Linked DNA regions of Aeoliella mucimassa. The protein of the gene in region 1 binds, or shares a complex with, the protein of each later gene. Links are inferred from orthologs where the notes say so. Each region holds a gene or a part of one and is shown on either strand. Other genes may lie near its edges.

What was found. The genes of interacting proteins can lie anywhere in the genome.
Region 2: pnp (region 1) and rny share a complex: the UniProt entries of both Bacillus subtilis proteins name them as parts of the possible RNA degradosome complex. The link is inferred for Aeoliella mucimassa from one-to-one orthologs.

The regions. Positions count from the first base shown.
Region 1 is NZ_CP036278.1:2,054,896-2,060,436, reverse strand. Bases 1,092-4,058 are described here. They hold pnp (polyribonucleotide nucleotidyltransferase), read right to left. Parts: upstream 3,651-4,058; coding sequence 1,533-3,650; downstream 1,092-1,532. Other genes in these bases: rpsO (30S ribosomal protein S15), read right to left, coding at 3,879-4,058; Pan181_RS08270 (two-component system sensor histidine kinase NtrB), read right to left, coding at 1,092-1,430. Also shown: Pan181_RS08275 (sigma-54-dependent transcriptional regulator), read right to left, coding at 1-609; more of Pan181_RS08270, read right to left, coding at 669-1,091; more of rpsO, read right to left, coding at 4,059-4,148; Pan181_RS08255 (PEP-CTERM sorting domain-containing protein), read left to right, coding at 5,534-5,541. UniProt on the Bacillus subtilis protein: Involved in mRNA degradation. Catalyzes the phosphorolysis of single-stranded polyribonucleotides processively in the 3'- to 5'-direction. Necessary for competence development in Bacillus subtilis.
Region 2 is NZ_CP036278.1:1,695,861-1,700,984, reverse strand. Bases 1,297-4,291 are described here. They hold rny (ribonuclease Y), read right to left. Parts: upstream 3,586-4,291; coding sequence 2,008-3,585; downstream 1,297-2,007. Other genes in these bases: Pan181_RS06810 (TIGR00282 family metallophosphoesterase), read right to left, coding at 1,297-1,804. In the rest of the region: Pan181_RS06820 (hypothetical protein), read right to left, coding at 1-239; Pan181_RS06815 (DUF2752 domain-containing protein), read right to left, coding at 395-853; more of Pan181_RS06810, read right to left, coding at 1,001-1,296; tRNA lysidine(34) synthetase TilS, read left to right, coding at 4,431-5,124. UniProt on the Bacillus subtilis protein: Endoribonuclease that initiates mRNA decay. Initiates the decay of all SAM-dependent riboswitches, such as yitJ riboswitch. Involved in processing of the gapA operon mRNA, it cleaves between cggR and gapA.

The sequences.
Region 1 (5,541 bases):
GCGATTCTTGCGGGGGCTGTTCTGATGAATCGCCTGGGCGACCAACTCCTTGCCGGTGCCGGTTTCGCCTTCGATCAACACGGTTGCGTCGGTCGGAGCGATGCGGCGGAGCCTTTCGGTCAGGTCGCGCATCGGTGGGCTGTTGCCGATCAGGTTTTCGAAGCCGAACTTCTCATCGAGTCGACGATTCAACTCCGCATTGGCCCGTCGCAAGTGCTGCGCCCGCGCGGCGTTGTCGACCACGCTGCGAAGCTGCCCCAAATCGAGCGGCTTAAGCAAAAAGTGCGAAGCCCCTTCGCGCATCGCCTCCACGGCGGTTTCAATCGTGCCATGCCCGGTCACCAGAATCACCTCGGCGTCGGGCAAGTCGTTCTTAGCCTTGGCCAGCAATTCCAGCCCGCCGAACTTCGGCATCTTGAGATCGGTCACCACGATTTCGAACGAGCGACGCTCGATCAGATCGGCTCCGTCCGCACCCGAGGTGGCAATCGTGCAGTCGTAGCCTTGGCTCGTCAGGCTATCGGCAATCGTCTCGGCATGGGCCTGGTCGTCGTCGACCACCAGGACATTGATGGGAGGTCCAACTTGTGCGTTCTTACTTTTAGCCATGATGACAGTAAAAAGGCTACTTCGTGATCAATGAAACCAGAGGGAGAAACAATGCCTTGTTAGGTGGGAATATCGAGTTGCTGAACGGTGGCCGCCTGGGCTGCCAGGCGCGGAGGAACCGGCAACGTAATCGTGAAATGCGTGCCACGATCGACTTCGGTCTCAACGCGAATCGCCCCGCCGTGGGCTTCGATAATCTTGCTGGTGGTCGGCAATCCCAGCCCCGACCCGCCCGGCTTGGTCGAGAAGAAGGTCTCGAACATCCGCGCGGCCGTGCGATCGTCCATGCCAGTGCCGGTGTCGATCAGGTGCACCAGCACCCAATCTCCCTCCGACGTCGTGGCAACGGTAAGCTGGCCGCCGTTGGGCATCGCCTGCTTGGCATTCAGCAGCAGGTTGAGCACCGCTCCGCGGAACGACTCGCGATCGAGCAATACCGTGGGCAACTCGCGATCGAGATACCGCACGACCTCCACGCCTGCTTCCTCCGCTTCGGGCACGAAGAAATCGAGCAGGTCATCCAGCTCCTTATTGAGGTTCGTCGGTCGCAGCGTGAGCTGCCGCACCTTGGCGAAGTTCAGAAAGTCGTCGAGCAATCCCTGCAGTCGGCGGCATTCGTTCTGCATCGTTGTGACTCGACGCAGCGAACGTTGCTGGTGGGGCGACGGCTCGTCTTCGATATCTTCGGCCAGCAGTTGCAGATTCAGCCGAATCGTCGAGAGCGGATTCTTGATCTCATGCGCCAGGGCTCCCGCCAACCGAGCGATCTCGGTGTACTGATCCATCAAGCGTTGGACAGCGGTGGCAGTTTGCTCGGACATCGGAGTTGGGGAATCACCATTTACCAGGGAGTAAAGACGAAGCCGCGGGCGTGTAACCACCCGCGGCTTCGCCGGATTGGATTAATTCCGTCCCCGACGCCGCTATTCAGCGGGTGCGGGCTCGTCTTCCGACTCTTGCTCGGCCAGCACAGCCTTGCGGCTGAGCTTAACGCGATCTTGTTCGTCGACCGCGATCACCTTCACTTGAATCGGATCGCCGACGTTCAGGATGTCGGACACGCTGGAGACGTAATCGTTCGACAGTTCGCTGATGTGGCACAAACCATCTTTGCCAGGCAGGATCTCGATGAACGCACCAAAGTCCTTGATGCTGGTCACCTTGCCGTCGTAAATACGACCGACTTGCACCGTGGCCGTTACGGCCTCGACCCTCGCCAACGCTGCCTTCAAGGCGGCTTCGTCAGCGGCTGCGATCGTCACGGTACCATCCTCATCGATATCGATTTGCGAACCGGTATCTTCCTGAATCGAACGGATGTTCTTACCACCAGGACCGATCAACATGCCGATCTTATCGGGCACGATGTTCGTGCGAACCAAACGCGGTGCCGAAGAAGCGGTGTTGGTGCGAGGACGCTGAATGGTGGTAAGCATCGACCGCAAGATTTCCATGCGAGCTTCACGCGACTGCGTGAGCGTGCCGCGGATAATCTCTTCGCTGATGCCTTTGATCTTCAGGTCGAGCTGGATACCGGTGATACCGTTTTGGGTACCGGCAATCTTGAAGTCCATGTCGCCGTAGTGATCTTCGTCGCCGATGATGTCGGTCAGCAGCACGAAGTTATCGCCTTCTTTGACCAGACCGGTCGAGATACCAGCCACGGGATTCGAAATCGGCACACCAGCGGCCATCAGACCAAGGGTGGCACCACAGACGCTGGCCATCGAGCTCGAACCATTCGACTCGGTGATGTCGGAGATCACGCGAATCGTATAGGGGAAGTCGTCGTGGTCCGGCAGAATGGGATTCACGCTGCGTTCGGCCAACATGCCGTGACCAATTTCGCGACGTCCGGGGCCACGAATCGGGCGGCACTCGCCCACCGAGAAGGAGGGGAAGTTGTAATCCAGCATGAATCGCTTGGAGTACTCTTCGAACAGGCCATCAACACGTTGTTCGTCGCGGCCGGTGCCGAGCGTCACGGTGATCAGTGCTTGGGTCTCACCACGTTGGAAGATCGCCGAACCATGCACGCGAGGCAGCACGTCGACTTCGCACTCAATCGCACGCAGGGTCTTGCTGTCGCGTCCATCGGAGCGGGTACCAGCGAGAATCTGATCGCGGACCACCTTCTCTTCCAGGTCGTGCCAGTTCTTGCCGAACGAGCCCATGGTAAAGGCACCTTCTGCGGCGGGATCGGGAATCAAAGCCGCCAGGGCTTCTTCCTTCACGCTGCTGCAGGCGGCTGCACGATCGGCTTTGCCTTCGGTCTTCTTCGCGGCGAAGAGCTTATCGTAGAACTGCTCGGTGAGCTTGTCCCACAATCCGTCGTCGGCCGGAGGAATAAAGTCCATCTTCTGCGGCTGCACCTTCTCGACCAATTCGAGCTGCAGGTCACAGAGCATGCCAACGTAGCGATGAGCTTCGAGCAATGCTTCTACCATGCGATCTTCCGGCATTTCGCGAGCGAAGCCTTCGATCATCAGAATGGCATCTTTGGTGCCCGAAACAATCAGGTCGAGGTCGCTGAACTCCAACTCGTCGGCAGTTGGGAAAGCGACAAACTCGCCATCCACCTGGCCGAGTCGTACCGAACCAAGAGGGCCTTGGAACGGAAGATGCGAAATCGCCAGCGAAGCACTGGCACCATTCATCGCCAGGATGTCGCCATCGGTCTGGCGATCGCTCGACATGACGAACGCCTGCACCTGCACTTCGTCCATGAAGCCGTCGGCGAACATGGGGCGAATGGGACGGTCGATCAGGCGGGCAGTCAGTGTTTCTTTAGTCGTGGGGCGGCCTTCACGTTTCAGGAAGCCACCGGGGAACTTACCAGCCGCGGCATGACGCTCGCGGTAGTCGCAAGTAAGGGGGAAGAAGTCAGTACCAGGACGAGGATCGCTGTGGGCGGCTGCAACCAGCACCACGGTTTCGCCATATTGCACCAAACAGGAACCCGCCGCCTGCTTCGCCAGCGCGCCGGTCTCGATACTCAGCACTTGGCGTCCAATTTGTTTTTCTACTTTAACTCGATTCACAGTTCTTTTTCTTTCGTTATTACCGACGGACAACGTTGGCTGTGGGAAAAGGCGCGACGAGCCCCCAAACAAGCACAGAGCACTAGCCTCTGCTTCCGCCGATGCGGATAGAGGACCAGATCAAGTGGGGCGATCTTTGAGAAATGACCAGCAGTCCCGGCCTGTCAACGCATACGCGTTGACAGTGAGAAACACCAGGCTGCTGTGATACGTCGCGAAACGAAGAGATTACTTACGAATCTCAAGCCGACGTAGCAAATCGAGATACAGCTGCGGATTGTGCCGCTTCACGTAGTCGAGCAACCGGCGACGGCGGCTGACCATACGAAGCAATCCCCGGCGACTTGAATAGTCCTTCGGGTGCTGCTGCATATGCTCGGTCATTTGGCTGATACGGCTGGTAAGCAGCGCAATTTGGACTTCTGGCGAACCTGAGTCTTCGCCCTTGCGTCCAAAATCGCCGATCAGCTGTTCTTTCCGTTCCTTCGTAAGCGGCATGCTCGATACCTATTATCTATCTCTGACTTTTACACAACAAAAAATACCGGTGCTTCGTGTTCCTGGCGTCCAGCCACCCCTAATGAGTCGCGCCCTGGATTTCTCCGACCCGATGGAGCCGGAACTTCCTACGGCTCTGGCATCACGGGGGGCGCTTCACTCCTTTTCCCAAGGGCCCGATGCCCTTGCATCATATAGGGTTACATTTGACTTTCAATCACACGTCGCTGCTAAGCCCAGTAGTTTAACGCGCATGCTGGCGGTCACAACCCCCCTGTCTGCAATTTTGGCAGGTTCACCCCGTCGCTAGCAACCTCTGGTGCCCGTCGCCGTTCAAGGCAGGTCGCGCGATACTTCGGCAGGCCCCGCTCCGAGCAGAACGAGGGCAATCAAGCAGGGCCGCGGAGAGGTGCGGATCTTGCTGGCACGCTTGAACAGGCGGGGAATCGCTCGTCGCTTTCGGTTGCGGGATCGAGGGGCAAAACGGCGATTCAAAGTGACCACTTTTCGCTGGAATTTGGCCACTGATGGTGTTCTAATGGACAGGTGATGTGGCTTTCGGCTATCAGCTCTCGGCTGTTGGCTGTTGGCTTTTTAGTGATTGGAGGTGATTGCGATGTGATGCTTGTTTTGAACTCGAACGACTAGCGACGCGCAGACAAAGGGTTGCCTGCGTGGACGTTCGTTGCTGCGCGTGTGGGTAACACGCTCGAAGTGGCAAGCCGAGATTCTTCAGTCGCCGGAAGCTCCCTCAGAATGACATCCGTAAGTCAGAAATCATCATTCAGAAATCATAAATCCCAAACTCCCCTGCCCCCCGAATCCTGAATCCTCCCAAGAATAGTTTCCCACCTATGGGAATCTATTTTGGGCACTTTCCGTGGAGGTGTTGATGCAACCTGTTACCTGCCAACGACTTGCGACTACGCCACACCGCGAAAATAGATTCCCACTCGATGCGTTCTTGGGAATGGGAATCTATTCCAGTGCGAAAACCACTGGTTTTGTAGAGTGCGTGCAGATTCAATTTTCCCATCGGTGGGTAAATTGGGAATCTATTTGCCCAGCGGTGGGAATCTATCCCTCCCAGCGGGGCGGGAGGATGCTATCGGTCGTGCGCTTCGAGTTCAATTTGCGATGCATTCCCCTCGACAGGCGACGCACGGCCAGCTCCCTTCCCTGGCGGGCAAACAGCAGACTGTCAGCCGCTTGGCGTTGAATGTGAATAAAGTGTTAAACCGCAACTGTTTGCGCTACTATCCCAGCCTACCTGGTATGACCTTGTAGAGGGTTTGCACGGTTAGCTTGCCCTCGTGGTTTGCCATTGGGGTGAACCGCACTGCTACTGATTTGCTTTCACGATTCGACAACCGGAGTAGTTTCTAATGCGTCG
Region 2 (5,124 bases), 360 kb from region 1 along the record:
GCGATCTGGTCGGGCGCGCCAGCAATGCTGTACTCGCTCGCCGAGGGGCAGCGACAGGCGACGACCACGCGTTGCTCTTCCAGTGCTTCGCACTGGGCAGGTACTACGTTGCCACCTTGCAGCAGGTAAACGCCGGTTGCCAGGATGGTATGACATCCCGAGGAGGTAACCGTCGTCGCTACCAGCAGCACCAACGAGAGCCAAGAGCATGTATGTCGCATGATCGGAGAACGGTCCATCGTTATCCTAAGGGGGTAGAGGAGTCAGGGGCCGGCGACAACTCACGTTGCCTACGACCAATTTGGTGGAGAGGGAAAGTCCTTATCCGGGTTGGTTGGATCATCGCGAAACCAAGCTGGCGTTGCCTTGCTGGCGAGTCGCGATCTTCCGTTTACTACGACCATCCATGTCGTAGCAACGCCAGTCCGGTGTGCTGCATCCATTGCACAAGGAGCACCAGCACCAGCACGGCGAAAGCGGGTAGTACCAAACTGGCCGTGGGACGTAAATACCACCATTGTCCCTTTATGGCACTTGCTAGCATCCAGGGGACCGCTGCGATCGACGCCAGGCACAACAGCACTCCCCCGGCGTTCGCGCCGAGCGCAGCGGTAAGCTGCCCGTCGAGCAATCGCGCCCAGGAAGTGGTCATGCCGCACGAGGGACACCGCACTCCCCACTGGGCGACGACAAAGCATTCGCCGAAACCGAGTTTTTGGTGGGTGCCGAATCCGCGCGAGTCGGGCGACAGCATCGCGGCCGCGACAAGCAGCACCGTGAGCACCAACGAAGCCGCGACTAGCAGCGTTCGTTCCAACCAGGAGAATCGTCGATGAGGATTCGCAGTAGACACAGGCAATTCGACAGGGACCAACGGACCGCCACCACTAGCGGGGCGAAGTTCCATTGTATCGTACGCCGCGCGAGCTGGGGGGACGAGTACCAAGCGAGGGGAAGTGGATCACAAGCAACCCGCCGGACTAGCAGCTTCGAGAACTTGCTAGCTGGTGAGCTGCTCCGCCCGCTGCTCGTCGACGCACAACCGGCGGATCGCCGTCGCCTGACCGGTGGATTCGTCGACTTCGACGATGGTCCCGTTCAGGCGGACATCTTCGGTCGCCACGTCGAACGGCACCGGGCGCGACGTCAGGGTGCTTTCGAGGACGCGATCGATCCGGCGGCCGATGATGCTCTCGTGCGGGCCGGTCATGCCGACATCGCACTGAAACGCGGTCCCGCCAGGCAGAATGCACTCGTCGGCGGTGGCCACGTGGGTGTGGGTGCCGAGCACGGCCGACACACGACCATCGAGGTAGCGGCCCATCTGCTGCATCTCGCTAGTCGCTTCGGCATGGAAGTCGATGAAGCGAACCTTGGCGTCGCTCGGCATCGCCGCGAGCACCGCGTCGGCCGCCCGCCAGGGGCTGTCGATTGGGTTCATGAACAAGCGCCCCAGCATGCAGGCGAAGGCGACTTGCACGCCCGACGCGGTTTGCACCACAGCCCACCGAGGCCCAACTGCTTCGTCGGGCAGGTTGGCCGGGCGGACGATGTTCGACTCGGCTTCGAGTGTCTTGTAGATTTCGCGCCGACGATAAACGTGGTCGCCAAGCGTGATGGCATCCACGCCGGCGGCGGTGAGTTCGCGATAAATGGCAGGCGTCAGGCCGGAGCCTCCCGCTGCGTTTTCGGCGTTGGCAATCACCAGGTCCAACGACTCGGCCTCGCGGAGCGGTTGCACCACGCGGCAGACAATCTCGCGTCCTGGTTTGCCAACGATGTCGCCGATGAATAGGAGTTTCACGATAGTGAGCAGGGGTGTCGGAGGTCGAAAGTCTGGAGGCTGTCGCCTAACGTCATACGGTCATGTGGTTCGATGAAGGTCAAAGCGACTTAAGCACAATGGAAAACACGCTTACCGCCAAACGAGTGCTCGCCGATGGCGATGGCTGCAGAGCCATCGGGCGAACACTTTCCGCCACTGGTCACTCAAACATACTCGGGGGGCTACTTGGCCGTTTCGCTGAATCGGCTCTCGCGAATCATGGTCACGCGAATCTCGCCCGGGTAGGTCAATTGCTGCTCGAACGCGGTCGCAATGTCGCGACAGATTTTGGCCGCCGACTCGTCGGTGGTGGCCTCGGTGTTGGCAATCACCCGCACTTCGCGACCTGCCTGAATGGCGAACGCCTGATGCACACCTTCGAACCCGGTAGCAATCGATTCGAGTTCCTGCATCCGCTTGATGTAGCGGTCGAGCGTCTCGCGGCGGGCACCGGGGCGCGAAGCACTGCAGGCATCGGCCGCGGCGGTGAGCACCGTGTATGGCATGTCGGGACGAATGTCGTCGTGATGCCCCAATGCGGCGTGCACTACTACTTCGTTCTCGCCATATCGCTTGAGCAGGTCGGCACCAATCTTCGGGTGACCACCCTCGGCGTCGTGATCGGCTGCTTTGCCAATGTCGTGCAGCAAACCAGCCCGGCGGGCGAGGTCGCCATCCATGCCCATCTCTTCGGCCAACATGCCGGTGACAAAGGCGACTTCAATCGAGTGCCGCAGCACGTTCTGGCTATAGCTGGTGCGGTACCGCAACCGACCGAGCAGCTGAATGATCTTGGGGTGCAGCCCGTGCACGTCGGCTTCCTGGGCTGCTTCTTCGCCGTACTTGACGATGAGTTTGTCGACTTCCTTTTCGGTCTCGGCAAACAGCTCTTCGATACGACTGGGGTGAATCCGCCCGTCGGCAATCAACTTGGCCAGCGACAAGCGAGCCACCTCGCGGCGGACCGGATCGAACGCGCTGACGATCACCACGCCGGGCGTGTCGTCGATGATGACGTCGACGCCGGTGATTTTTTCGAACGCCCGAATGTTGCGACCTTCGCGGCCGATGATGCGACCCTTCATGTCGTCGTTGGGAATATCGACCGTGCTGGTGGTCGCGTCGGCCGTGTGGGCAGCGGCAAAACGCTGCAGCGAGGTGATCAGCATCTCGCGGGCCTTTGGCTCCACTGCTTCGGCGATGGCTTGTTCGCGTTTCTTGATCAGCACGCCTTGTTCGTGGGCCAGCTCCGTATCGAGCTTCTGCAGCAGCAGTTCCTTGGCCTCGTCGGGGCTCAGGCTACTGAGTTGGTGCAGGGTTTGCCGCTGGACATCAAGCAGATTGTCGAGTTCGCTCTGGCGACGAGTGACGTCCTCGAGCTTCTCGGCCAGCTTCCGCTGGTTGCCTTCGACCATTTTCTCCTGCTTCGAGAGCTGGTCGTTTCGCTGCTGAAGATTGTCCTCGGCCTTGTCGATGGTGCGTTCGCGCTCGTGCAATTCCCGGCGGACGATCGACATTTGGTCTTCGATCTTCGCTTTCTCTTGCAGGGCCATCTCTTTGGCTTCGACGGCTGCCTCCTTCAACATGGTCGAGGCGTCTTTTTTGGCATCGGAGCGTATCAGTTCGGCTTCCTTCTCGACATCGCGTCGACGCAGGTAGTCGATCAGCTTCACCGCTCCAGCACCGGCGACCGCTGCCACGGCGAACAGCACCGCCTGCATGATTTCGCCATCGGCAAGCAGCAGTAGGTTGGTACCCATGCTTTACCCTTTCATAAACTTCAACGGCTATATAAATGGCTGTTCGCGCGTGTTTTGCCGCCAAGCGAACAACTCATGGAAGCAGGTGGTCGGAACCCGTCCGCCGGTTGCGCGAGCGCAAGCCGAGGCTGCGCTTGATAGAAGTTCGATCGCCCGCCCATTGCGGAGCGGTTATCGAAACCAAGGCCGAGAAGCTAAGCTGTTTGCAAACAGGATAAGTGGTGCGGCACCAGGGAAAAGGCAGGCCAGCCGGGCAAGTAGCCAGCTGGATCGTCCGCGAGTCGTCGAACGCCTATTGCCCGAGAGAGCCATGCCTTTAACCAGGCGATGGCAGCCCAGACAGTTCCCGGCGGCCAGGCCTCGCTTACGATGCCCGCGGGCCAAAGCCGGTAGCCTGCCAAGGCAAACACCGGGGGCCGAGGGACCGCCTGCGGGGCGGGCCGCGATTTTGTCGTCCGCTTCCAACGCGTCGGACGCTGCAGAGAGACTCGGCCGCAGAGCCAAGCCACGACGAGCAGCACCAGCCAAAACGCCGGCTGCGAACGGGTCGCAATACTGTTTACAATTTTGCTCAGGATCATCAACTGAGGTACCTATCAAGCGATTGCCCTACCGACCGAAACTCGCGTCACAACGACACCAGCGGGAGACAAGGCAACGGAATTCCGTTATCGCCTACAGGGCAATCTCAACCCAAACGAGCGGAACCCCGCAACGGGTTAAGATTGTCCTAAATCGTATGCTACCAAATACTTGGAAATCCGCAACACAGGATTCGGGTCGGCCCCGGCTCGCCCCGAACCACTCCCGCAGTTAACCGCTTACTCCCCACGCCTAGCCCGACGATGCCCCAGCGGGCCCGCCTGATCATGCTACAAGACGCCATCCAAGCCGTTTGGCCCACGAACACCTGGAGATCGTGCCATGTGGTGGTAGCCGTTTCGGGCGGGGCCGACAGCGTTGCGCTGCTGCGAGGGCTGGCAGAGCTGCACCGCCGAACGTCCGGTTCCGGCGAGCTGATCGTCGCCCACTTTAACCATGGCCTGCGGGGCGAGCACTCCGACGGCGATCAATCCTGGGTTGCCCAGTTAGCCCAAACACTCAACCTGCGGGGCGAATTCGGCCAACCTGCTGAAAGCGAGCAGCTTGATACCGAGCAATCAGCCCGCGACGCCCGCTACGCTTTTCTACTGAATACAGCCGAGCGCTGCGGCGCCCGATACATCGCCACCGCCCACACGGCCGACGACCAGGTGGAAACTGTGCTGATGCGAGTGCTGCGTGGCTCGGGAATCGACGGCCTGACCGGCATTCCCCGGGTCCGATCGTTGAGTGCCAGCGTGTCGGTCGTCCGGCCGCTGCTCGCGGTGCGGCGTGAAGAGATCGAGAGCTACCTGCAACAACTCGATCAGCCATATCGCACCGACGCGTCGAATCACGAATCGCACTTCACCCGAAATTGGCTCCGCAACGAGTTGCTTCCAGCCATCCGCGAGCGGCTACCTAGTGATCCCGATCGGTCGCTCTTGAGGTTAGCCG